DNA from 3 places in the Mesorhizobium sp. AA22 genome. Region 1 is predicted to be linked to each of the others. Evidence: predicted binding sites of a transcription regulator. Region 1 holds the regulator's gene; each other region holds the start of a gene.
What was found. The regulator PhoB, encoded in region 1, activates phosphate uptake and scavenging genes when phosphate is short. The targets are predictions, from matches to a motif close to TGTCATNNANCTGTCAT.

Region 1 (7,248 bases):
GTGTTCCTGCGCAAGGATATTGCGGCTGATCCGGGGATGCTCGGAGGAACGGTGGACTATGCGGTTCCACTTGACGATTTTGCCGACCTCTATCTCAAGGGTCTGCTTGCCGACGTCGGTTCGGACGAAGCGATTTCGACAAGCGTCACGCCTTCGCAAACCAGCGGCGACATCGATCTGACCTTCGGCGACGATGCCATGCTGGCGCTGGCGCGCGGCCATGGTGCGGCCGAGGGCGAAAACGGCATGCTCACCCTGACGAGTGGCGCGTCGTCGCTGCTGGTCGCGTTCAATGGCGGCACGGTCAAGCTGACCGCGCTGTCACCTGCGGCCAACGGCATGGTGATCGCTAAGGGCACGGTGATCGAGGCGCTGGACAGCACGGCGCCCGCCGCGAGCGGCCAGGCATTCCTGCGCGTAATCGAGGCGCCGGAAGCATCGCGAAAGATTTCGGACAAGATGATCGTCTGGCTCGACACGCTGAAGAGCGCCGGCCTGATCGAAAGCCGGTTCAACTCGATCTTCTTCTTCACCGGCGCAAGCCGCGAGCCGGAACTGGCCGGTGTCTGGGGCGCGGTCGTCGGATCGTTCCTGACCATGATCGTAACGCTGGCCATCGCCTTCCCGATCGGCGTTTCAGCGGCGATCTATCTTGAGGAATTTGCGCCCAAGAACCGGCTGACGACGATGATCGAAGTGAATATCAACAATCTGGCGGCGGTGCCTTCGATCGTCTTCGGCCTGCTTGGACTTGCCGTATTCCTGAATTTCTTCGGCATGCCGCGCTCCGCCCCGGTGGTCGGCGGCATGGTGCTGGCGCTGATGACCCTGCCGATCATCATTATCGCCTCGCGCGCTTCGCTGCGCGCGGTGCCACCGTCGATCCGCGAGGCGGCGCTTGGCATCGGAGCCTCCAAGGTTCAGACCGTATTCCATCACGTCCTGCCGCTGGCGATGCCGGGCATCATGACCGGCACCATTCTCGGAATGGCGCATGCGCTGGGCGAAACCGCGCCGTTGCTGATGATCGGCATGGTCGCCTTCATCGTCGACATTCCCGGCGGCTTTACCGATCCCGCGACGATCCTGCCGGTGCAGATATTCATGTGGGCGGATTTCCCGGAAGCTGGATTCCAGCAGAAGACTTCGGCGGCGATTTTGATCTTGCTGCTGTTTTTGGTCATCATGAACGCCATTGCAGTGATACTGCGCAGGCGCTTCGAGCGGCGCTGGTAAGGGGTAGAGGATATGAACATCATGACGGAAGCCGGCGTCGAACAGAAACTGAGCAGCGGAACCAATGCCCCTTCGATCAAGATGAAGGGCGAAAAGGTCTCTGTTCATTACGGTGAGAAGCGAGCTCTGTTCGACGTGGACCTCGATGTCCGCGAGAACCAGGTGACGGCGTTGATCGGCCCATCGGGCTGTGGCAAGTCGACCTTCCTGCGTTGCCTGAACCGAATGAACGACACGATCGATATCGCGCGGGTGAGCGGCAAGATAACGCTCGACGGCGAGGATGTTTACGACCCGAAAATCGATGTCGTCGAGCTGCGAGCTCGCGTCGGCATGGTATTCCAGAAGCCGAACCCGTTTCCGAAGTCGATCTATGAAAACGTCGCCTACGGTCCGCGCATTCACGGCCTGGCCAGGAGCAAGTCCGAGTTGGACGGCATTGTTGAATCGAGCCTGAAGAAGGCCGGTCTGTTCAACGAGGTCAAGGATCGCCTGCTCGAGTCGGGCACCGGTCTCTCCGGCGGACAGCAGCAGCGCCTGTGCATCGCGCGCGCCATCGCCGTGTCGCCGGAAGTGATTCTGATGGACGAGCCCTGTTCGGCGCTGGATCCGATCGCCACCGCCCGCGTCGAGGAACTGATCGACGAACTGCGCCAGAACTACACGATCGTCATCGTCACCCACTCGATGCAGCAGGCAGCGCGCGTGTCGCAACGCACGGCGATGTTCCATCTCGGCTACCTGGTCGAGGAGGGCGCAACCGACAAGATGTTCACCAATCCCGACGACAAGCGCACCCAGGACTACATCACCGGCCGGTTCGGCTGAGCGGTCCGGCGGCGAATTTCGAACACGAGGACAGGATCATGGGTGAACACACCGTCGCATCTTTCGACGAGGAACTGGAGCACATCGACAGGCTGATCCGCGACATGGACGAGCTCGCCGCCGCGATGGTCGCAGCCTCGATCCGCGCGTTGCTTGCGTCAGACAATGCGATGGCGCAGCGTGTCGTCTCGGACGACGCGATCATGGATGCGCGGCAGCGCGAACTCGACGACAGTGCGATCACGCTGATCGCCAAGCGGCAGCCGATGGCGCAAGATCTGCGCGCGGTGGTTGGCGCAATCCGCATGGCCGGTGATCTCGAGCGCATCGGCGATTTGGCCAAAAACATAGCCAAGCGGGTCAGCGCAGTCGGGCAGAGCACCACGCCGCGTAATCTGTCGCACGGTATCGACGCGATGGCGGATCTCGTTCTTGTGCAGCTCCGCGGGGTGGTTGAGCACTATGTGTCGCGCAATGCCGGCGCTTTGAAAGAACTGCGCGCCGACGATCAGAAGATCGACGTGAAATACACGGCGGTTTTCCGCGAACTCCTGACCTACATGATGGAGGATCCGCGCAACATCACCGCTTGCACCCATCTTCTGTTTTGCGCCAAGAATCTCGAACGCATCGGCGATCATGTCACCAACATAGCCGAAAACGCCTACTTTGTCGTGACCGGGCAGCAATTGCCGGCGGATCGCCCGAAGCTCGACGAAACGACGATGTCGGCGCCGGCGACATGACAGGAGTGACCGGCCGATGATCGCGCCGCGCATCATGGTGGTGGAGGATGAAGAGCCGCTGGGCGTCCTCCTCCGCTACAATCTGGAATCCGAAGGCTATCAGGTCGAGGTGGTGACGCGCGGCGACGAGGCCGAAATCCGGCTGCAGGAAAACGTGCCCGATCTTCTGGTGCTCGACTGGATGGTGCCGGCGGTTTCGGGCATCGAGCTTTGCCGGCGCCTTCGGGTGCGTCCCGAAACCGAGCGGCTGCCGATCATCATGCTGACCGCGCGCGGCGAGGAGAGCGACCGGGTTCGCGGCCTTTCCACCGGAGCCGACGACTATCTGGTCAAGCCGTTCTCGACACCGGAATTCATGGCCAGGGTCAAGGCGCTGCTGCGCCGCGCCAAGCCGGAAGTACTGTCCAGCGTGCTGAAGGTCGGCGACATCATGCTCGATCGTGAATCGCACAGGGTCTATCGCAAGAAGAGCGAGATCCGGCTCGGGCCGACCGAATTCCGGCTGCTCGAATTCATGATGCGGCACCCGGGTCGGGTCTTCTCGCGCAGCCAGTTGCTCGACAATGTCTGGGGCGAGACGATCTACATCGACGAGCGCACGGTGGACGTCCATGTCGGCCGGTTGCGCAAGGCGGTCAACAATGGTCGCATGCCCGATGTCATCCGCACCATCCGCGGCGCGGGCTATGCGATCAGGGAAGACTAGGGATGTGCTGATATCCAGGTGGTGCCGGCCTGCGAACGCCGGCTTCCTGGGCTTCCGGTGCTCACGTACCCAAAAGTACGCTCCGCTCCGGTTCTCGGAACCCACCATTCTCGACTCGGCCTGACCTGAATCTCAACACACCCCAAGTCGCGATCCGGGATCCTCCCTTCGAGTTCAAGCCACGTTCTTTCCGACCGAGCCGGCTCGTGCCTGGATGCTCGGCGCGAAGATCTCTTGGTCGACGAAGCTCAGCGCCCGCATGGCGCAGCCTTCTCGGATCAGCGGCAGTTCGTTCGGCTCGGTGTCGAAGGAAATCGAACCCGAATGCTGGCCGCCCGCGGTCTGGGCGATGGCCTCGCGCAGGGCCGGCTCGATCAGGTCGAAGGCGGCAGCGCTGGCACCGACCATGGCGACCGGCGCCGGATCGATCAGCGCGAACAGGCTGCCGAGCCCGAAGCCGAGCGCCTCGCCGGCCTTGCGGTAGGCTTCGCGCTCCGGTCCGTCCGTCTCGCGCGCCCGGGCCGCCAGTGCCCGCATCTCGGCGTCGCTGACATCGGCGACCGGCTCGGCGTTCTCGCTCAATTGCCTCGCGTTGCGCCAGATAGCGTAGTTGCCGGCATAAGCCTCGACGCAACCACGCCGCCCGCAGCGGCAAAGCGCGCCGCTCGGCCGATGAATCATGTGGCCGAATTCGCCGCCTGAGGAATGGGTGCCGGTGAACAGCTCGCCCTTGAGCACCAGCCCCATACCGATGCCATGCGAGAGCAGGATGGCGATGAAATCGTCGCGGTAGCGATCCGGGTCGCGCCGGCGCAGCGCCACGGCCATCATGTTGCAGTCGTTCTCCATAATGGCCGGGATGCCGAACTCGCGTTCCAGAATGTCGGCGAAGGCGATGTTCGTCTGCGGCGTGATCGGCGACCACAACATGGCGCGCGCATGGGAATCGGTAATACCCTGGATCGCCAGCGCGATGCGGGCGACGCTTTGGACGTCGAGGTCGGGGTCTTCGAGCCGGCGCCGGACTATGGCGACACATTCGTCGATCAGCTCGTCGCGCGACATGGTCAGCGTGTCCAGCCGGCGCTGTTCCTCGGCGACCACTTGTCCGGCATAGTCGATGACAGCGACCGACAGCGAATTCAGCGACAACACGACGGCCAATACCGCAGCGGCTTCCGGATTGAGGCTGAGGCCAACCTGCGGCCGGCCACGTTTCAGCGAAACGGTCTCACTCGCCTTGCTCTCGGCCAGGATGCCTTCGTGGATCAGGTCGGAAGAGATCGCCGATATGGTCGAATGGCTGAGGCCGGTGGTTGCGGCGATCTCGGTCCGTGACGGCTGGCCTGCGCGCCGTACGGCCGAAATAACCATCGCCCGGTTGCGCCGGCGCAAATCGTCATGGCGGATCCCAACCGACATTGTTTTGCTTCCTACCCTATTGCCGCGGCCGCTCATGAATCGGAAGCCGTCAGGCCGACAAATACTGGCAGAAGCAGAAGGACCTGTCATTGTTTATTCCGAGGCTCGAAAAAAAGCCAACAGGACACCAAAATTCCATCAGAATTCATGTTGACAGTGCTTCGGCGTTGGATCAGTATTTTTTCGAGGCTCGAAAAAAAGAGCTTTTGTGCAGGCCTTTGGGCCAGTTGGTCGCGCCGTACGCGGCGCAGGGAGGAATATCATGAATAGATTCACAGCCGCCATTCTGGCGGGGGTCGCCATGTCGCTGACGCTCGCGTCGGTCGCACAGGCGAAGGACAAGGTCATCGGTGTTTCGTGGTCGAACTTCCAGGAAGAGCGCTGGAAGACTGACGAAGCCGCCATGAAGTCGGCGATCGAGGCCGCCGGCGACAAGTATATTTCAGCCGATGCACAGTCCAATCCCGGCAAGCAGCTGACCGACGTCGAGAGCCTGATCTCGCAGGGCGCCAACGCGCTGATCATCCTCGCGCAGGATGCCTCGGCCATCGGGCCGGCGGTGCAGAAGGCGCTGGACGAAGGCATTCCGGTCGTCGGCTATGACCGGCTGATCGAGAACAAGGACGTCTTCTATTTGACCTTCGACAACCAGGAAGTCGGCCGCATGCAGGCCCGCGAAGTGTTCAAGGTGGCGCCGGAAGGCAATTACGTCTTCATCAAGGGCTCGGGCGCCGATCCGAATGCCGATTTCCTGTTCGCCGGCTCCATGGAAGTGCTCAAGGATGCCATCGACAGCGGCAAGATCAAGAATGTCGGCGAGGCCTATACGGACGGCTGGCTTCCCGCCAACGCCCAGAAGAACATGGAACAGTTCCTGACCGCCAACGACAACAAGGTCGATGCGGTGGTTGCCGCCAATGACGGCACCGCTGGTGGCGTCGTCGCGGCGCTGACGGCGCAAGGCTTGGCCGGATCCGTTCCGGTGTCGGGCCAGGACGGCGACCATGCCGCGCTGAACCGCATCGCGCTCGGCACACAGACCGTATCGGTGTGGAAGGACGCGCGCGAGCTCGGCAAGAACGCCGCCGAGATCGCCTCGCAACTGGCCGACGGCAAGCAGATGACAGATATTGCCGGCGTCAAGGACTTCGCCACGCCGGGCGGCAATGTCGTCAAGTCGCTGTTCCTGACGCCGATTGCCGTCACCAAGGACAATCTCAACGTCGTCATCGACGCGGGCTGGATCAAGAAGGAAGAGGTCTGCGCCGGCGTGGCGACGGGCACGCTCCCGGTCTGCAACTGATCCGGCCTTCGCAAGAAGCCTGAAACGCCGCGGCTTCACACCGCGGCGTTTTTTCAAAAAGAATTGTTTTTCCGCTTCTCGCGGATAACTCCAAACTGCTTCCGGCATCCGCGGCAGACGGCAACCCGGTGGGAGGGCATCATGACCGACACAACTTCCAACACGCCGGCCGCCGATACAGGCGCCGATCGGGCGCGTGAATCCGAGCTCAGCCCGGTCGGCCGCTTTCTCAAGGCAACCGAGCTCGACATACGCATGCTCGGCATGGTCGGCGCGCTGCTGGTCATCTGGGTTGGAATCCACCTCCTGTCGGGCGGGCTTTTCCTCACGCCGCGCAACCTCTGGAACCTGTCGGTGCAGACCTCCTCGGTCGCGATCATGGCGACCGGCATGGTGCTGGTCATCGTGATGCGCAACATCGATCTTTCGGTCGGCTCCGTCGAAGGCGTGATTGGCATGGTGATGGGCGTCGCGCAGGCCGAATTCCTCATCCGGGTCATGGGGTTCCAGCTTGGAAATCCCTGGATATGGATCATCGCACTGGCTGCCGGCGTGGTGCTCGGCCTCATGATTGGCGCGCTCCAGGGCTTCATTATCGCCTATCTCGAGGTTCCGGCCTTCATCGTGACGCTGGGCGGCCTGCTGATCTGGCGCGGCATGGCGTGGCTGATGACGAGCGGGCGCACCGTCGCGCCGCTCGACGCCACCTTTCAGCTCATGGGTGGCGGGCCGCGTGGCTCCATCGGGGCAACCGCAAGTTGGATCGTCGGCATTCTCGCCTGTGTGGCCGTCGCCTTGATGCTGCTCAACGGCCGGTCGCAGCGCAAGCGGTTCAAGTTCCCGCTGCGTCCCGTCTGGGCGGAGACCGTGCTTGGTGTTGTCGCTTGCGCCGCCATCCTCGGCGCCGTCTGGATCGCCAATTCCTATCCCTGGCCGATCGGCATCGTTCGCCAGTACGCCCAGCGGACCGGCATCACCGTCCCGGAAGGCGGGCTGTTTATCGCCCA
Region 2 (7,248 bases), 260 kb from region 1:
GGCCGCCGAGCACGGCGCACTCGCCTGATCTGATCGAGAACGACACGCCGGTAACGACAGGCAGTTTGATGCCGTCGCGCAGATGCATGGTGAAGCTCTTGGCGACATCGGAAACGACAAGCGGGGTTGCCATGATCACACCTGCAATATGGAAGAAACAAGGAGCTGGGTGTAGGGCGCGCGCGGATCGTCGAGCACGCGGTCGGTGAGGCCGCTTTCGACGACGCGGCCGTCCTTCATCACCATCATGCGTTGCGACAGCAGACGTGCCACTGCGAGGTCGTGGGTGACGACGATTGCCGCAAGGCCGAGATCGGTGACCAGCCCGCGCAACAGGTCGAGCAGACGCGCCTGCACGGAAACGTCGAGGCCGCCGGTCGGCTCGTCCATGAACACCAGCCGCGGCCCGGTGACGAGATTGCGGGCGATCTGCAGGCGCTGGCGCATGCCGCCGGAAAAGGCGCGCGGCTCGTCGTCGATGCGGTCCTCGTCGATCTCGACGCGTGACAGCCAGTCGACCGCAGTGGCGCGGATTTTCCCATAGTGGCGGTCGCCGACCGCCATCAGCCGCTCCCCGACATTGGCGCCGGCGGACACCGTCATGCGCAGCCCGTCGGCGGGGTTCTGGTGGACAAAGCCCCAGTCGGTGCGCATCAGGAAGCGGCGCTCGGCCTCGCTCATGCGGTAGAGTTCGCGGAACTGGCCGTCGCGCATGCGGTAGCTGGCGGTGCCGGAACTCGGCAGCAATCTGGTCGAGAGGCAGTTGAGCAGCGTCGTCTTGCCGGAACCGGATTCGCCGACCACCGCCAGCACCTCGCCCGGCCAAAGGTCGAATGTGACGTTTTCGCAGCCGACACGCGAGCCGTAGAATTTGGATAGCGCGGAAACGCGCAGCAGTGGTTCGTCGGTCATTGCGCCGGCTCCATCGTTTCGGGCGCAAGACGGCCGCGATGGCCTCCTTCGCGCCGTTTCTCGCAATGGTCGGTGTCGGAGCAGACGAACATGTGGCCGCCATGGTCGTCGAGGATGACCTCGTCGAGATAGACGTTCTCGGCCGCGCACAGCGCGCAGGGCTGGTCGAAGGTCTGCACCTCGAACGGATGGTCCTCGAAATCGAGGCTGGCCACATCGGTGAAGGGCGGCAGCGCATAGATGCGCTTTTCGCGGCCGGCGCCGAACAGTTGCAGGGCCGGCGAGCGGTGCATCTTTGGGTTGTCGAATTTTGGCGTCGGCGAGGGATCCATCACATAGCGGCCCTCGACCTTGACCGGATAGGCATAGGTAGTGGCAATGCGGCCGTGCCTGGCGATGTCCTCGTAGAGCTTCACATGCATGAGGCCGTATTCCTCCAGCGCATGCATCTTGCGCGTTTCCGTTTCGCGCGGTTCGAGGAAGCGCAACGGTTCGGGAATCGGCACCTGATAGACCAGCACCTGGCCCGCGCTCAGTGGATGTTCGGGAATGCGGTGGCGGGTCTGTATGATGGTCGCCTTGGCCGTCTCGGTGGTGACGGCGACATTGGCGACCTTCTTGAAGAAGGCACGGATTGAAACCGCGTTGGTGGTGTCGTCGGCGCCCTGGTCGATGACCTTGAGCACGTCTTCCGGGCCGATGATCGAAGCCGTGACCTGGACGCCGCCGGTGCCCCAGCCATAAGGCATCGGCATTTCGCGCGAGGCGAACGGCACCTGATAGCCGGGAACGGCTATGCCCTTGAGGATCGCGCGGCGGATCATCCGCTTGGTCTGCTCGTCGAGATAGGCGAAGTTGTAAGTGGCGATGTCGGTCATGGCGATCGCTTCCGCTGTGTGCTACCGAATTGACTTCCAAGACACGGAAGAAGGGCCAGGCTCAGATGACTCCAACCGGATGGATGCACATCGGAATCCTGTTGCTGGTGTTTGTCGGCGTGGTTGCCTTTGTCCTTCGAAGAATGGTTCTTCCTGCGCCGAAGGAAGGCGCGAATGGCGAAACCGTTGGCGGCAGTAGCGGCTACGGCGGATCCGGAGGGGTGTAGCGGCCATTCCCACGAGATCATGGCGGTGGAGCTAACTAAAGTCATTCCGCAGCCTGCCTCTTCTCTTCGACTTTGCCTGCGTTTTCGCGGGCGTCATGCTCGGCGCGCATGCGGCGCACGAGGTCGAGCTCGGCCTGGAAGTCGACATAGTGCGGCAGCTTCAGATGCTCGACGAAGCCGGTCGCCTGGACATTGTCGGAATGCGAGATGACGAACTCCTCGTCCTGGGCAGCGGCGACGACGTCTTCGCCGAATTCCGAAGCGCGTAACGCCCGGTCGCACAGTGCCATGGCCATCGCCTTGCGCTCGCTCTGACCGAAGACGAGGCCGTAGCCGCGGGTGAATTGCGGCGGCGCCTTGGCCGAGCCCTTGAACTGGTTGACCATCTGGCACTCGGTGACGCGCACGGAGCCGAGCGGTACCGCGAAGGGCAGCTCCGGCACATCGAGTTCCAGCTCGACCTCACCGATGCGAACTTCGCCGACGAAGGGATGGTTGCGGGCATAGCCGCGCTGGGTGGAATAGCCGAGCGCCAGCAGAAAACCCTCGTCGCCGCGTGACAGCGCCTGCAGGCGGATGTCGCGCGCCATCGGGAATTCCAGCGGCTCGCGGGTGATGTCGCCGGGGACATGATCCTGCGGCATGTCGCCATCAGGCTCGATCAGGCCTTCGCGGGCGAGGATCGCGGAGACGCGCGGCATGGCTTCCGCCTCGCTGGCACGCTGCAGCGGCTCGGCGACATCGCCGCCCGCGGCGAGCTCGGGATCGAGCAGCCGGTGAGTGTAGTCGAAAGTCGGGCCGAGCAGCTGGCCGCCAGGAAGATCCTTGTAGGTCGCCGAAACGCGCCGCTCGACCAGCATCGCGCCGGTGTCGATCGCCTTGGTATAGCCGAAGCGTGGCAGCGTGGTGCGATAGGCGCGAACCAGGAAGATCGCCTCGATCATGTCGCCGCGCGCCTGAACGATGGCGAGTGCCGCCAGCTCGCGGTCGTAGAGCGAACCCTCGCTCATCACCCGGTCGACGCCGAGCGCCAGCTGCTCGACGATCTGGTCGAGGCGCAGCGCCGGCACGGAACGGTCGCCGCGCCGGCGGTCGGCGAGCAGGGAGTGGGCGTTGGCAATGGCCGCTTCGCCGCCTTTTACCGCGACATACATATCACGCCTCCATCGTCTTGATGCGCGTCGTGCGCGGCAGGCAGGCAACGCCGTCGGGGGTGGCAAGGATGATGTCGACGCCACGCGGAAAGCGCTGGTTGTTCTGCTTCCATTGCTCGACGAAATGGCGCGGCATCTGCGCCGGCGCGATGGTTGCAGTCATTTCGATGCCGGGACCTTCGAGCAGCAGAGGGGCGCCTGAAACGATATCGCTCACCTGCAGGATTAGCGTTGTGGAGCGGTCGGGATAGTCCTGGGTGCCCTGCGAAAAGCCATCGAGCGACATCATCTCGGCCGGCGTGGCGATCAGCGCGAAATGCGCGTCGGCCGGCGTATTGGCCAGCGGCGCGCCGGTGTGGAAGCCGAGCCAGGATTTCACCGCTGCTGGGGCCTGCAAAACGGGGTCGAGCCAGAGCGGCGTGTCGTTGTCGCACAGCGCCAGCGCGATGGCGCCGGCGGTGGCCGACAGTGGCGCCGGCGGGCGGGCAAAGATCGGCAGGGGCTCCAGGGTGCCTGGCCGCGCCATCGCATCCATCACGGCGCGGAACACCGTCTGGGCGTCGAACACCGGATCGGCAAAGCCGCCCTCGATCGCTTGCGTTGCGATGTCCATCAGTCTTCTCCGCGTACCATGGTGAAGAAATCGACCTTCGTTGCCGCCGTCTCGGCGCGCCGCCGTTCACGTGCGCCGGCAAGTGCGGCCTGCAGCGGCGCAATGAGTTTTGTCTCGACCTCGCGGCGCAGGGCAGGATCCTGCCAGAGTGCGTCGGCGATCGCCGCCAGTTTCGCTTTCTGCTTGTCACGGCCGAGCGCGTAGCAGTGGCCGACCTGTCCGGATGCGAGCCGGACGGTAGCGCGGGTGACCGTCGCCTCGCCGACATTGAATGGTGCGCCGCCGCCGCCGATGCGGCCACGCACGGTGACCAGGCCGGTTTCGGGACCGCGCAGGAGTTCTGCTTCCGAAGGCAGGCCGGCTGCGTTCCAAAGGCGGACGATATCGTCGCCGGTCGATTGCGCTAGCGTCGCCATGACGGCCTTGCGCTCAGCCTGATCGCGCGCTTCCTGTCCTCGCATGGCAGCCATTCCTTCTCGTTCCGAATTTGTATAATGATGTAGACAATTATACAAATTATACCTATTCTCTAAAGCGTGTCCATGACGGATGGATGACAGGGCGAAAAAGATCGGGGCAAGAGATGATCGGGCAACAGATTGCCAGCAGCATAGAGCGGCGCAGCGGCGTCTCGCTGTGGCGGCAGATCGCCGACCAGATCCTGCATTCGATCGCCATCGGCGACTTTGCCGAGAATGCCGCGCTGCCACCGGAGATTGCACTGGCGGAGCGTTATGGCGTCAACCGCCATACGGTGCGCAGCGCCATCGCAGCACTGGTGCAGGATGGCGTGCTGAGGGCCGAACAGGGGCGCGGCACTTTCGTGCTTTTGCGCAAGCGGCTGTCCTATCCGATCGGCGCCCGCACCCGTTTTTCGGAGGGCTTGCAAGGGCAGGCGACGGAGCGCCGCAGCGTGCTGCTCGAATCGGCGGTCGAGCCGGCCAGCCGGCGCGTCGCCGAAGGGCTGGGGCTTGCCAAGAGTTCGAATGTCATACGCCTTGAGACGCGCGGCGAAGCCGACGGACAGCCGGTCTCGCGTGCCACCGGCTGGTTCGATGCGAAACGCTTCGAAGGCATCGAGGCCGCTATCGCGGAAACTGGATCGGTGACCGCCTCGCTCCAGCGTTTCGGCATTAGTGACTATCTCAGGCAATCGACAGTGCTGTCGGCGCGCCACGCAGATGCCGCCGATCTCGCCGATCTCGATCTGCAGTCCGGCGCCATCGTGCTGGTCACGGTCGCGGTCAATGTCACGCCGGACGGCCAGCCAATCCAGTTCGCCGAAACGCGTTTTCCGGCTGAGCGCGTCGAGCTCAAATTGTCGGCGCGGTAGGTAGGAGCGCGTCTATCCCGGTCTCATCCGACCTGAATGACCGCCTTGATCAGGCCGGATTTCTCATGCGCCCAGCGGCCGAGGTCGCGCGGTGTGTCGCCAAGCGTCGTGCGATGGGTGACGAGCTTTGCCAGCGGCACCGCGCCGTCGCGGATCGAGGCGGCGACGTGGTCGAAGTCGGCGCGCAGCGCGTTGCGGCTGCCGATCAGCGTCATCTCGCGCTTGTGGAATTCGGGGTCGGAAAAGACGATGTCGTCCTTGACGACGCTGACCAGGACCAGCGTTCCGCCATGCGCGACATGGGCGAAAGCCGACTGGACTGACTGGGTGTTGCCTGTGGCGTCGAAAACCACGTCAAAGCCTTCGCCGTCAGTCGCCTCCCGCGCCAGATCGGTTGCCGATCCCTTCGAGCCGTCGAGGGTGGCAAAGTCGAGTTCCCTTGCGGCGAAACCCAGCCTCTCGGCACTCATGTCGAGCAGCTTCACGTCGAGACCGGCGATGCGGGCAAACAGCGCCGTGCCGAGCCCTATCGGCCCGGCGCCGACGACCAGCGTGCGCGCGCCGGGCTGCGCCAGCGAGCGCCGAACGGCATGCGCCCCGATCGCCAGGAACTCGACGGCGGCGGCGTCGGCCAGCGACAGGCCGTTGGCCGGGTAGAGGTTCTGCGCCGGCACCAGGATCCGTTCGCACATGGCGCCGTCGCGGTGGACGCCGAGCACCTCGATCCTGACGCAGCAATTAGGCTTGCCTTGCCGGCAGGCGATGCATTTGCCGCAAGCGAGATAGGGATTGATGATCACAGGTTCGCCAACGGCCAGATCGACGCCTTCGCCGGCCTCGATCACAGTGCCGGAAACCTCGTGGCCCATGATGCGGGGATAAGCGAGGAACGGATGCTTGCCCTCAAAGATATGATAGTCGGTGCCGCAGATGCCGACATGACTAACCGCGACCAGCGCCCAGCCAGAGGGCGGAGTGCCTGGCGCCGGGCGGTCTTCCAGAACAAGCTCACCGGGCGAGCGGCAGACGACGGCTTTCATAGTTCAATCCAGTCTGTTCATGAAACCGCCGGCCCCGCTAGCGCCGGGCCGGCGGTTGTTAATATGGTCTACTTGCCGCGGCGGCGCAGGCCGTCGAAATAGACGATGACGATAATTAGCACGCCGGTAATGATGCGCTGCCAGAAGGCATTGACGTTCAAGAGATTGGCGCCGTTGTTGATGGTGGCGAGGATGAAGGCGCCGAGCAGCGGTCCGTGCACCGAGCCGACGGCGCCGAACAGCGAGGTGCCGCCAATCACCGACGAGGCGATCGCCTGCAACTCCCAGCCCTCGGCCTGCGTCGGATTGCCGATGCCGATGCGCGAGGCAAGCAGCACGCCGACAAAAGCCGCACAGAGGCCCGACAGCGTATAGGCCATGTAGATGGTGCGCTGGACGTTGACACCGGACAGACGCGATGCCTCGGCGTTGGAGCCGACCGAGAACAGATACCGGCCCCAGCGGCTGTGATGCAGGAAGGTGTAGGCGGGGATGCCGACGAGGATCACCATCCAGAACAGATTGGGGACGCCGAGAAACGAGCTGCGCGAAAACATTTGGAAGGCATCGTTGTTGATCGAGATCGAGTTGCCGTTGGTCATCAAGAGGCCGATGCCGCGCAAGGATGTCAGCGTCGCCAGCGTGATGATGAAGGGCGGCAGGCCCATTCTGACGATGCCAAAGCCATGGAACATGCCGATGGCGACGCCAACCAGCAAGGTGATCAGGATGGCGAGGAAAATCGGCACGCCGGCATTGATCAACATCGCCACGATGACGGTGGCGAAGCCGACGACGGCGCCGACGGAAAGGTCGATGCCTCCGGTGATGATGACGAAGGTCTGGCCGACTGCCAGGATGGCGATCATCGAACCTTGCCGCAGCAGATTCGAGATGTTGTTGGCAGAGGCGAAGCTCGGCGTCGCCACCGACAGGATGACCCACAACAATACCAACAGCGCCAGCAGTGTCAGCCCGAACAGGGCGTTGTAGTTGCGTTTCGGCCTTTCGGCCGGGATCGCCTCGGTGCTCATATCTGTCCTCCCGGTTTTTCTTGTTTCTCGGCCAGCGCTTGGGTGAGGATCTCCTCA
Region 3 (7,248 bases), 2.9 Mb from region 1:
TGATTACCCTCGATTGGCCCGGTTTCGGCGCGCAAAAAAACCGTGCCCTGGCAGCGGCGACAGGGGATTGGGTCCTTTCGCTTGATGCCGACGAGTGGGTCGAGCCACCCCTCGCTGCAGAAATCAGAGCTGCTATCGCCAACCCAAAAGGCTATCATGGCTTCGAAATACCAAGAAGATCCCGCTTTTGTGGGCACATCGTCCGCCATGGCGGCTGGTCGCCCGACCTGGTGCTCCGGCTTTTCCGGCGACAGTCCGGGCGCTTCAGCAACGACACGGTGCACGAGAAAGTTGTGGTGAATGGGAAGGTTACGCGATTGTCCCATCCTATGGAGCATGACTCCATCGCCGACCTGGCAGACGCGCATGACAAGATCGGCCGATACGCAGAAGCGTCCGCGGCGCGGCTGCTTACCGAGGGCAAAAGAAGCTCGATAAGCAAGGCGGTGTTGCGCTCGGTCTGGGCCTATATGAACAGCTATGTTTTCAAGCTGGGATTTCTGGACGGTTCGACCGGCGCGATGGTTGCCGCTTATTCAGCCAGCTACACCTATCAGAAATGGGCGCTTGTCGCATTGGGCAGCGAGGCGAAATCCGCCGAAAAAAGCAGGACCGGCGTGAAAGGCAAATCCGTGCGATTCAGAAATCGTCCTGGCTAATTTCTGCACCATTGTTGCCGAGCTGTTGCCAGACAGTTAGTGTATGGCCGTTTTGAAATTGGAGCCAAGGTACTGAATATGACTGATGCGTTTAGGGTATTCGTTGGATGGGACAGCCGCGAGCCGATCGCCTACGACGTAGCACGGCACTCTTTGCTTAAAAACGCTTCGGTGCCTGTCTCCGTCATTCCAATCAAACAGGACGAACTGCGTGCCCGTGGACTGTATTGGAGGGAAAAAGATCCACTCGCGTCAACAGAGTTCACCTATACGCGGTTTCTCACGCCTTTTCTCGCCGACTACACGGGTTGGGCTTTGTTCTGCGATTGCGACTTCCTGTGGCTCGGTGACGTCGCAGGTTTGCTGGAATACACGAAGTCGAACAAGGCGGTCTATTGCGTCCAGCATGATTATACGCCGAAGGCCACTACCAAGATGGACGGCGTGGTCCAGACATCCTACCCACGAAAAAACTGGTCCTCGCTGATGCTGTTCAACTGCGCGCACCCTTCGGTTAAATCGCTTACGCCAGAGGTCGTGAACCGCGAAAGTGGTGCCTACCTCCATCGAATGCAGTGGGTCGCCGATGAGGACCTGGGCTCGCTGCCAGTAGAGTGGAACTGGCTTGAAGGTTGGAACGAAAAGCCGACGCATGGCACACCTAAGGCGGTCCACTATACAAGCGGTGGTCCGTGGTTTGCCGAGTGGCAGAATGTCGACTATGCGGATCTGTGGATAGCCGAACGCGACGAATTCTTGAGTAATGCCGAACAAACGGAAGCTTCTCTTTCGCGCTCGGCGAGCCGGTAGCTAATCCAACCGATCGGCCCGACCATATCGGACGTTTCGTCGAGGTCGCCGGCAACGCGCGGTTCGTGCAGATCTGTGAACAGACTAGGCGTGCCTGGTCGAAATCGAACCGAGCGGGTTGTCGAACAGCCATTTTGGCGACGTGCTTTCCAGCGCGCGGCGTGGGCACGGCGTCTGCTGCGCCAAGCCGGCATCTGCTTTGTCGTTGTTGCGGCATGCTGCATGGCAGAGGCTTGAGGCCATGGCGAAAAGAAGTGCGGGCATCCTGCCTTACCGCAGATCGAGCAACGAACTGCAGGTGTTGCTTGTTCATCCGGGCGGGCCGTTCTGGCAAAGCCGCGATCTTGGCGCATGGTCGATTGCAAAGGGCGAGTATGGTGATGACGAACAGCCGGAAGCTGCGGCACGTCGCGAATTCGTGGAGGAAACCGGCTGGGAGCTCGCGGGAGCACTGCTTGCGTTGGGGGAGCTGCGCCAGCGCGGCGGCAAGCTTATTACAGCCTTCGGCGTCGAATGCGATTTCGACGCCGGCACTTTGCGGAGCAACATGTTCGAGATGGAATGGCCACCGCGCAGCGGCCGCATGCAATTCTTTCCGGAGATCGATCGCGCAGGGTGGTTCGGCCTCGATATGGCCCGGGAAAAGATGCTTATTGGCCAGCGGCCTTTTCTCGACCGGCTTGTGGGGTCCGTCTAAAGCCGACCCAATGGCCGACCGACATCATGAACTGGTCGTGCTGATCGCTACGCCCCAGGAACCATGGGCTGAGGCGAAGAGCATGTTGAGCGCGCCATCGCGCCAGGATCAGAACACGAACTCGACAGACGTTAGCGGCCAGCAGCCGCGGGTCCATTCGATTGGTATGCCGTTGCGGTCCTCGTTGACGGCATTGATGCGGAATACTGGTGTTCCGGGTGTCAGCCGCAGGATTTCGGCTTCATCAGGGGACGCAAAGCCGCCACTGATGCGCGTCTCGGCCCGCCGGTAATTCTCGATGCCATGCGCGCGGAAAACATCGGTCACCGACTGACGCACGTCGTACGTCTGCTCGAAATCAGGAAAGAGATGGGCTGGAAAGACCTTGGTATTGACGTAAACCGGCTGCTTATCGGACGTTCTGATCCGGCACAGCCGGATAATGGTGGCATCAGGTGCGAGACGCAACCGCTCCGCCACGGCCGGTTCTGCTGGTTCCCGGACGATCAGCAGCGTCTTGGTGCCGATTTCCTGGCCATGAGCTTCGAAATTGTCGAGAAAGCGCTGTCCGTCGCGAACCGTGAATGTCGAGGGTAGGTTTCGCACGAAGATACCGACGCCCTTGCGAGCGGTGAGGTGGCCCTCATGCTGTAACTGCTGCAGCGCCCGGCGAAGTGTAATGCGGGTGACCGCGAGTTTCTCCGCCAGATGCGTTTCTCCGGGAAGTTGGCTGCCCGGCGGAAGACAGCCGCTCTCGATCAGATTGAAGATGTGATCGTAGATCTGCTGCCAGATCGGCGAATCGCTGCGTGGCCGAAAGACCAGCCCGTCAAAGGCCAGAAGACGATTGACGCTGCGCTCGTGTGGTGTTGGGATTTTCGTATTCTGGTTCATGAAGCCTTATTCACCGGCGATCGGTGTGCCGACCGTCGGTTTACGCGCGAGAGTCCAGAGGAATAGACAATTTGTCCGTGAACCATGGTGGCCACCACACGCGGATGCTCTGGATCGCCGGCATCGACGAGGATCAGATCCGCTCGGCGGCCGGCAACAAGCAATCCGCGATCGTCAAGGCCGGCTACCCGGGCCGGATTTGCCGAGACCAGATTCCAGATCATGGGGAAATCGCTGGCCCCCGGAGAAGACAGCCTGAAGGCCGCATGCAGAGGCGAGGGATAGTGGTAGTCACTGGTCAGCACCGTGCAGAGCCCGGCTCTGATGGCCTCGGTGGCATTCAGCGCTCCATTATGGCTGCCGCCGCGCACGACATTGGGCGCGCCGAGGATCACATCCTCGCCCATTTGCCGCGCGGCTTTCGCCGTTTCGAGCGTCAGTGGAAATTCCGAAGCCTTTGCACCGAGACCGCGGAAATACATACGTTCTTCAGGAGACGCTTCGTCATGGGCAAGAAGCACATTGCCATTGGCCCGTGCAGTCGCGGCCAGCTTCCCGATCGCGATCTCTACGTCGGCCCGGCGGGACCAAATCTGATCGAGCAACGCCATATACTGCTCACGGCTCAAGCCGGACCGTTCCGCCATCTGGCCGATCTTGCGGGCGATCGTGCCGTTCAATACCGACCCGGTCGTATGGTCGTTGAGAGCAATGATCGGTCGCGGCCAAAGAGAGAGCCATTGTATGACCTGCGCCATCTGATCAAGTGCGAAGGTCTCCCAGCGCAGATGCACACGCGTATCGCAGCTAAGAGTATCGCGGAGATCGCAGAGCGCGCCGATCAGTTGCTTGGCGGCTTCGAGCGAGCGAAGTCCGGGCTCCCATGACACCGTGACGCCGTGAAAGGCTGTGGTTACTCCATTGGCGACAAGCTGGCGGTCCGTATCTTTCAACGCCAGCGCCGTGTCGAAGCGGACACCCGGCCGCGGCATGATTTGCCGCTCGAAGCCGTCGCCGTGGATATCGACGATCCCCGGAAGCACGAGCAGACCATCGGCATCGATTATGGACGCATGGGCCGCTTGGATCTCTGACAGTATCCCGCCTGCAATGCTCAGGTCCGCGGTTTCAAGTCCCCGGTCGGTAAGGATGCGACCACCCTGGATGTGCCAGTTCACTGTATCCCTCTAAAAGCAAAGCCTGCCGCTGGCGCCGACGAAATGTCACGAGCACGTCATCTGCTGCGTATACGGATTAGCGGGTAACAGTTTCCTGTCTATACAGCAAAGGAAAAATGATGATCCGCACCATCGCAACCGCACTCGCGCTGACGCTTGCCTCCGCTCTTCCAGCTTTTGCGGAGCCGGTGAAATTCGCGGTAACCGACATGGAGGGACTGGAGGCTCTTCAGCAGGAATTCGGCGCTTTCCAGACCGCTCTTGAAGAGGCGACCAGCCTGGATATCGAGCTGTTTCCGGTCAGCTCGCGGACCACCGCCGTCGAGGCCATGAATTCCGGGCAGGTCGATCTCGTCCTGACCGGTCCTGCTGAATACGTGGTCATGAAGGAATTAAGCCAGCCGAAGATTGTTGTTGCCTGGCAGCGCCCCGATTATTTCGCTCAGATCGCCGTGCTGGCGAATGGACCGATCCGCTCGATTGAAGACTTGAAGGGCAAGAAGATTGCATTCGGCTCGGTAGGCTCGACCTCCCAGCACCTCGGCCCCGCGCAGGCGCTGGCCGATTTCAACCTGAAATATGCCACCGATTACGAGCCAGTGATCATATCGCGCAATATCGCGGCTGAGGCTCTCATCCGCGGCGACATCGCCGCTATCGGCTTGAATTTCGGTTATCTGAACTCGGTCCGGGAAGCGTTCCCCGACACTGCCTTCTCGGTAATCGCACGGGGCCGCGATCTGCCGAACGACATTCTTGTCGCCCGTAAGGACATTTCAGACGACGTGTTCGTCAAGGTCCGCGATGCCTTTGCGAAGAATGGCAACGAGCTGATGAAAGCGATCCTGACAGGCGAGGACAACCAGAAATTCAAGGGCGGTTTCTTTCTGACTGATGTCAGGGACTCGGACTACGACTATGTCCGCTCGATGTACCGCACGATCGGAATCGAGACCCTCACCGACTTCGTAAACTGAGGCTTGCTTCTTTTCATGGCAAAGGCCGGCGGTTAACCGCCGGTCTATTTCGTAGTCCCGTCTGGGCCAAGAGGTCACTATGACAGCAATCATTGCCGCGCACGATCTTGCGAAGAGCTATGCGAACGGAAAGGTCGTTTTCTCCAGTATTGGCCTCGACATAGCATCGCGCGAACGGGTTGCCCTGATTGGCTCGAACGGTGCTGGAAAATCCACCCTGCTCAAATGCCTCATCGGTCTTTTACCGTCGAGCGGTGGCGAGGTCGTCACCCTCGGCGAGAGCTTCCGCTCGGCGCCGTCCGTCGCCCAGCTGCGGCGCATACGCAGGCAGATCGGATTTGTCTTCCAGCACCACGGACTGGTTAGCCGCCAATCCGTTCTTACAAACGTTTTGCAAGGCAAGCTCGGGCTGCCCGGCGGCTGGCGCGGCTGGCACCATTCCATCGCAAAGCAACACTGGCGCGAGGAAGCAATGCAGGCGCTCGCCGACGTGCGGCTTCTCGGCAAGGCAGGCGCCCGCGCCGACGCGCTTTCTGGAGGGCAGGCGCAGCGGGTGGCGATTGCCCGTGCGTTGATCCGGCGTCCGAAGCTTTTGATAGCAGACGAACCGGCGGCAAGTCTCGATCCGGCGGCTGGACATGATGTGATGCGAGTTTTCTCCGAGCTCACCCAGGAACAAGCGATCACCTTGGTCTACACCACGCACGACATGGAACATGCTCTCGACTACTCCGATCGCTTGATAGCGCTCAAGGCGGGCAAGGTCTTCTTCGACCGGCCGACGGCGCATGTCACCCGCGCTGATTTGAAAGACGTCTTCGATGCATGACCGCCTTTCGCCGAGCCGGATTCCATCGATCTCGCCCCTCACTTTCAGCTTTGCCGTCGCTTTGGCTGCTCTCGTGATCGTTTCCGCCGGGCAGGTCGCACCTTCGCCGGAACAACTGGCAGGGGGAGTGCCCCGCATGGCCCAGCTCCTCGGCCGCATGATACCCCCAAATGTCGAGCCAGAGTTCCTCCTGCGGGTTTTCTGGCGCATGATCGAAACGTTTCAGATAGCGGTCGTGGGGACAGCAATAGGTGTCGTCCTCAGCTTGCCATTTGCCTGGCTCTCGGCCAAGGACATAACCCCGCTCGGCCCGTTCCGGCATATCTCCAGAATCCTGGTCTCATTGTTTAGGACCGTTCCAGATTTGGTCTGGGCACTTCTTTTCGTGTCAGCCGTTGGTCTCGGGGCGGTTGCTGGAACCATGACCATCGTCGTCGATACGATCGGTTTTTGCGGGCGCTTCTTCGCCGAGGCGATGGAGGATGCCGACGAAAGACCTCAGGAAGCGCTGTTTGCAATCGGGGCCAGTCGGTTCTCTGTCCTCTGCGGGGCAGTTCTGCCCGACGCTATGCCGTCCCTGATAAACACCACGCTCTTTGCGCTTGAAAAGGCAGTGCGCTCGTCTGTTGTTCTCGGCCTCGTTGGAGCCGGTGGCATCGGCCAGGAGCTGAAGGTCGCGTTCGATCTTTTCCAATACAAGAATGCCTCGACCATCATTCTCGTGATCTTCACCATCGTGGTGTTGATGGAGTTCGTGACGGATCGCTTGCGCTCGAAGGTCCAGTAATTGCAGGCTAGCCATTTGCGCGCAAATCGACACGACAGGCCCGGCGCTCTACGGCACGAAGATAAGGAACAGATAGGCGACAAACACGACGAGATGAACAAGCCCCGTCAGCATCGTTGTTCGGCCCGTCCCAAAGCTCACGATGCTGATGGCAAGCGCGAGGATGAGAAGCACGGTATCCCCCGGGCCCAGACCAAGAGTCAGGCTCCGTCCGGTGAGCAGGCTCGCCGCACCGATTGCCGGGATTGTCAGGCCGATTGTGGCGCAGGCAGAGCCGAGAGCGACATTCAGTCCTCGCTGCAGTTCGTTATTCAGCGCTGCCCGAACCGCCGACACCGCCTCCGGCATAAGCACCAGCGCAGCGACGAAGAAGCCCACGATTGCGTCCGCCTGAGTAACTTGAAGAAACTCGAGCCC

Region 2: the regulator PhoB is predicted to act here: its motif matches at 4,327-4,343, upstream of phnF (phosphonate metabolism transcriptional regulator PhnF).
Region 3: the regulator PhoB is predicted to act here: its motif matches at 4,282-4,298, upstream of A9K68_RS24485 (PhnD/SsuA/transferrin family substrate-binding protein).

What each region holds. Positions count from the first base shown of each region.
Region 1 is NZ_CP048406.1:1,380,853-1,388,100, forward strand. Features, by position in the region: gene pstA (phosphate ABC transporter permease PstA) at 1-1,236, shown strand, start outside; gene pstB (phosphate ABC transporter ATP-binding protein PstB) at 1,249-2,064, shown strand; gene phoU (phosphate signaling complex protein PhoU) at 2,103-2,810, shown strand; gene phoB (phosphate regulon transcriptional regulator PhoB) at 2,827-3,516, shown strand; gene A9K68_RS06695 (ROK family protein) at 3,691-4,938, opposite strand; gene xylF (D-xylose ABC transporter substrate-binding protein) at 5,201-6,241, shown strand; gene A9K68_RS06705 (sugar ABC transporter permease) at 6,383-7,248, shown strand, end outside.
Region 2 is NZ_CP048406.1:1,636,449-1,643,696, forward strand. Features, by position in the region: gene phnL (phosphonate C-P lyase system protein PhnL) at 1-133, opposite strand, end outside; gene phnK (phosphonate C-P lyase system protein PhnK) at 136-912, opposite strand; gene A9K68_RS07955 (alpha-D-ribose 1-methylphosphonate 5-phosphate C-P-lyase PhnJ) at 909-1,790, opposite strand; gene A9K68_RS07960 (carbon-phosphorus lyase complex subunit PhnI) at 2,059-3,171, opposite strand; gene phnH (phosphonate C-P lyase system protein PhnH) at 3,173-3,784, opposite strand; gene phnG (phosphonate C-P lyase system protein PhnG) at 3,784-4,245, opposite strand; gene phnF (phosphonate metabolism transcriptional regulator PhnF) at 4,368-5,117, shown strand; gene A9K68_RS07980 (zinc-binding alcohol dehydrogenase family protein) at 5,141-6,157, opposite strand; gene A9K68_RS07985 (ABC transporter permease) at 6,226-7,191, opposite strand; gene A9K68_RS07990 (sugar ABC transporter ATP-binding protein) at 7,188-7,248, opposite strand, start outside.
Region 3 is NZ_CP048406.1:5,100,235-5,107,482, reverse strand. Features, by position in the region: gene A9K68_RS24510 (glycosyltransferase family 2 protein) at 1-659, shown strand, start outside; gene A9K68_RS24505 (glycosyltransferase) at 738-1,469, shown strand; gene A9K68_RS24500 (NUDIX domain-containing protein) at 1,711-2,166, shown strand; gene phnF (phosphonate metabolism transcriptional regulator PhnF) at 2,275-3,060, opposite strand; gene A9K68_RS24490 (alpha-D-ribose 1-methylphosphonate 5-triphosphate diphosphatase) at 3,057-4,238, opposite strand; gene A9K68_RS24485 (PhnD/SsuA/transferrin family substrate-binding protein) at 4,358-5,215, shown strand; gene A9K68_RS24480 (ATP-binding cassette domain-containing protein) at 5,295-6,044, shown strand; gene phnE (phosphonate ABC transporter, permease protein PhnE) at 6,037-6,831, shown strand; gene A9K68_RS24470 (ionic transporter) at 6,880-7,248, opposite strand, start outside.